DNA from 2 places in the Dermacoccus sp. Ellin185 genome. Region 1 is predicted to be linked to the other one. Evidence: riboswitches for the same ligand, from Rfam matches in the RefSeq annotation. Region 1 holds a riboswitch; the other holds the start of a gene.

Region 1 (2,192 bases):
GCGGATGCGCTGCGGGATGCGATTGACGGGCGTGCGCGTCAGCACGAGGAAACCGAAGAACGACACGAGCGCGAGGATGATGCCCGCGCCCCACACCGTGAGCGCGGCAGACAGCGGCCCTCCCGTGATGACGCCGAGGATGCCGCCTGCGCCGCGCACCGCGGTCGAATCCCCTGTCGACGGACGCCCGCCGACGAGGTGGGCGATCCCCGTCGAGCCGAGCGCGAGGATCGTCAGCCCGATCGTCATGCGGTTGGTCGGCTGGTGCCCCCGCGGGTGGCGGAACATGTGGATGGCCATGCCGGTGAGGACGACGGGCAGGACGTAGGCGATGACGCCGAACGTGCCGGCCGCGACGGCGTGGACGACGTCCCCGAACATGCCGGGCAGCCCCCACCACTCCCGCGCAGCGACGACGATGCCGAGGGCGAGGAGGGCGAAACCGAGCCCGTCGCGACGGTGTTCGGGTTCGAGGTCAGAAGCGGCGGCGCCGACGCGGCGGACGGTGCCGCCGGCGACGTGCGAAACACCCATCCACGCGCCACGAGCAGCGCGACCGGACGCGGAGGGACGCGCTTCAGCAGCCCCTCGCGACGAGCCGGTCTTGCGCGCGGGTGCATTCTTCGTCGTGCCGCCCGAACGTGGTGCGCTCGACTTCGGCGGGGTCGTGCGGGCGCGCGTCGTCGAGGCCGCAGATGCGCCGGCCGGGCGCGAGCTCTTGGCGCGCGGCTGCGAAGAGGCCTTCTTCGCGACGAGGACGCTGTCGTTCGCTGGTCTGTTTCGGGTCGCCACCCCGCAAGGCTAGTGGGGGTTCCGGCCGTTTTCGCGGACCCACGCCGTGACACGGGTCCAATGGTGACGGCGGGTCGGCTCGACACCTTCGAATCCGCGTCCCGACGCGCTGGCGCGTTGACGCGCTCGCATCCGACAGCGCCCTGACCCGTGTCGGAGGCGCCGCCAGCTGCCCGGGGGACCACGGGCATCCCCACCGCGAGACGCCGACTCTTGCGCGCGGCGCTCGCCATCCGCGATCCCACAGGTGATCTCACGATGCGAACCTCTGGCCGCACGTCGGTGGACGCGGCGGAGGGCCGGGTGCGAGCGTTCACGTAGGTCATGAGTTCCAGCGCACAGCCCCGGCTTGCTGGACGGCAACCCTCCACCGCGGTGGGGTGCTCCGGGTGACGACCTGGCCGCCACCAGCACCGGTGTCGGCAAGCGCGGGCCGAGCCATCTGGCGACGGCGAGGCCCCTGATTCGAGGAGCCTCGATGCCCCGTTCTGCCATTCTCTCGATCCTTGACTCCGACGCGCGCCGCCACGCTGCGAGCCACACGACCCGCCCCGCTCACGCCGTAACCCCCGGGACTCCCGTCGCGGACCCCGAGCGTCACCACACCCAGCCCGCGCACCCCGGCGGGTCCCGTCGCGAGACGCCCACGGCTACCTATCATCGCGCGGACGCGCCGCAGCAGGCCAATGCCGCCCTGGCCACGATCGGCGCCGATCTCGGCGTCGCGACGCTCGACGGGCGCGTCGTCGAGCACGCGAACTTCGACCACGGCGCGACGGCTCCCGCGCTGCAGGCCGCCGCGCGGGCCGTCGACACGACCCTGCGCACGTACGGTTCGGTGCATCGCGGTGCGGGACGGGCGTCGCAGCTGACGACCCGGTGGTACGAGGAGGCTCGGCAGGAGGTCGCCGCGTTCGTCGGCGCGCGCGAGGACGACGTCACCGTCTTCACGCGCAACACCTCGGACGCGCTCAACCTGTTGGCCCACTGTCTGCCGCAACAGACGCAGGTCTTCGTGTTCCGCTCGATGCACCACGCGGCGCTGCTGCCGTGGGCGGACGAGCGGACGACGCGGCTGCCGATCCCTCACTCTCACGCCGAGGCTGAGGGCTACCTCGACGTCGCTCTGGCGGAATTCCGCGCCCACAACGATGCTCCCGTGTTGGTCCTCATCACCGGCGCCTGCAACGTGACGGGCGAGGTGTGGCCCATCGAGCGCCTCGCCGCCGTCGCCCGCCGGCATGAGGCGCGGACGGCTCTCGACGCCGCGCAGCTCGCCCCGCACCGCCGCGTCGACATCGACGCCTGGGGCATCGACTACGTCGCTCTGTCCGGCCACAAGGCCTACGCGCCGTACGGTTCAGGAGCCCTCGTCGGGCGCCGCGACTGGCTCGACACCG
Region 2 (2,192 bases), on a different contig from region 1:
GAACCCGGTGGGCCGCGCCGCCGACTCGATCAAGCACCACTACGACGTCTCGAACGCGTTCTACGAGAAGGTGCTCGGTGAGTCGATGGCCTACACGTGCGCCGTGTTCGACACGCTGGACGACACCCTCGAGGAAGCGCAGGAGCGCAAGTTCGCCCTCGTCGCCGACAAGCTCGACCTGCAGCCCGGCCAACGGCTGCTCGACGTCGGCTGCGGCTGGGGCGGCATGGCGATGCACGCCGCTCGCGAGCGCGGCGTCCACGTCATAGGCGTCACCCTGAGCAAGGAACAGGCCGAGTGGGGTCAGCGCGCCGTGCGTGAGGCGGGCCTCGAGGGCCTCGTCGAGATCCGCCACGGCGACTACCGCGACGTCACCGAGACGGGCTTCGACGCCGTCAGCTCGATCGGCCTCACGGAGCACATCGGCGTGAAGAACTACGCCAACTACTTCTCGTTCCTGCACTCGAAGCTGCGCGACGGTGGCCGCCTGCTCAACCACTGCATCACGCGTCGCGACGACTCGGCATCGGCCAAGCCGGAGCCGTTCACCGATCGCTATGTCTTCCCCGACGGCGAGCTCGCCTCGCCGGGGCGGCTCATCAGTGGGTGCCACGACGCCGGTTTCGAGGTTCAGCATGACGAGAACCTGCGCCTGTCGTACGCCCTGACGCTGCGCGACTGGTGCCGCAACCTCGAGGCGAACTGGGATTTCTGCGTCGCCGAGGCGGGCCTGCCGACCGCGCAGGTGTGGGGCATCTACATGGCCGGTTCACGCCTCGGGTTCGAGGAGGGCTGGCTGCACCTGCACCAGGTGCTCGCCACGAAGACGACCGACAACGGCGACAACGGCGGCTACCCGCTGGGCTCGCACTGGGCGTCGCGTCGGCAGGGTTGACCTGTTGCGCGCACGGTGACGGCCGACGACCTCGACGAGGTCGTCGGCCGCTGTCGTGTGCCGGGCATCGCCCCGGGCCAGCGACGGCGGGTGAGATGGCGGATCGCGAGCACTGACTCGCCCCGTAGCAGCCGTGTCGTGATGCCGCGCACGGTGCCGGGCGTGGTTGGAACCCGAAGGCGCGTCCGGTGCCCGGGCAGCCCCTTTGCATAACTCGCTATTTTGAATAGGTGAGTGCTACGTTATGCGTGGGTCACGAGCCCCGGCGCGAAGTCTCGGCTGGCCGGGCGGCAACCCCCATGCGAACGCACACGGTGCGCCGGGGTGCCCCGAGTAACGACCCGGCCGCCCGTCGACCGACGCGGCGGCAAGCGCAACGAAGGGTCTGCCATGACACTCCTCGACACCACGCCCGACACGAACGTCGACTCCGCGAGCGGCGCAGCGGCGCGCCACGGCGGCACCGTCGCGACGCCCGGGCTGCGCATCGAACGCCTCGGCCCGGCGTTCGGCGCAATCGTCCACGGCGTCGACCTCGCGCAGGTCGACGACGCGATAGCGTTCGACCTGCGCCGCGCGCTGCTCGCGCACAAGGTGCTCTTCTTCCGCGGTCAGGACGCGTTCGACGACGACGCGCAGGTGCGCCTCGGCAACCTGCTCGGTGAGCTGACGGCGGGTCACCCCGTCGCGAGCACGCACGAGCGCAAGGAGATCTACTCGATCGACTCCTCCGACCCCGAGTTCTCGTTCTCCGACGAGTGGCACACGGACGTCACGTTCATGAAGGAGCCGCCGGCCATCAGCATCCTGCGCGCCGTGACGCTGCCCGACTACGGCGGCGACACCTCCTGGGCCGACGCTCAGGCGGCGTACGACTCGCTGTCGAAGCCGTTCCGCGGCCTCGTCGACCAGCTCATCGCCGCCCACGACGGCAACCGCGAATGGGGCGCGTACCTGCGCAAGCATGGTGGGCAGGAATGGAACGGCAAGGTCGTCACCGAGCTGCCCGTCGTCGAGCACCCCGTCGTGCGCGTCCATCCCGAGACGGGACGGCGTGGGCTGTTCGTCAACCCCGGTTTCACCTCCCACGTCGTCGGCGTGTCGCAGGCCGAGTCGCGGGCGATCCTCGACGCGCTGTATGCGCACCTGACGCAGCCCGAGCACACGATCCGTCACCGCTGGGCGCCCGGCGACGTCGGCATCTGGGACAACCGTGCGACGTCGCACTACGCCAACCGCGACTACGTCGACGCCAACCTCGGCCCGCGCGCCATGAGGCGTGTGACGGTCGGGGGCG

The links. Region 1 has a riboswitch for S-adenosylmethionine ahead of HMPREF0321_RS10635 (aminotransferase class V-fold PLP-dependent enzyme). Riboswitches for the same ligand answer to the same signal wherever they lie in the genome.
Region 2: linked by a shared signal. The riboswitch ahead of HMPREF0321_RS12930 (TauD/TfdA family dioxygenase) and the one ahead of HMPREF0321_RS10635 (aminotransferase class V-fold PLP-dependent enzyme) in region 1 are both predicted to bind S-adenosylmethionine.

What each region holds. Positions count from the first base shown of each region.
Region 1 is NZ_AEIQ01000095.1:378-2,569, forward strand. Features, by position in the region: partial or broken gene HMPREF0321_RS10625 (DNA translocase FtsK 4TM domain-containing protein) at 1-534, opposite strand, end outside; gene HMPREF0321_RS10630 (hypothetical protein) at 605-805, shown strand; SAM riboswitch class IV at 1,113-1,227, shown strand; gene HMPREF0321_RS10635 (aminotransferase class V-fold PLP-dependent enzyme) at 1,271-2,192, shown strand, end outside.
Region 2 is NZ_AEIQ01000115.1:103,478-105,669, reverse strand. Features, by position in the region: gene HMPREF0321_RS12935 (cyclopropane-fatty-acyl-phospholipid synthase family protein) at 1-895, shown strand, start outside; SAM riboswitch class IV at 1,147-1,275, shown strand; gene HMPREF0321_RS12930 (TauD/TfdA family dioxygenase) at 1,286-2,192, shown strand, end outside.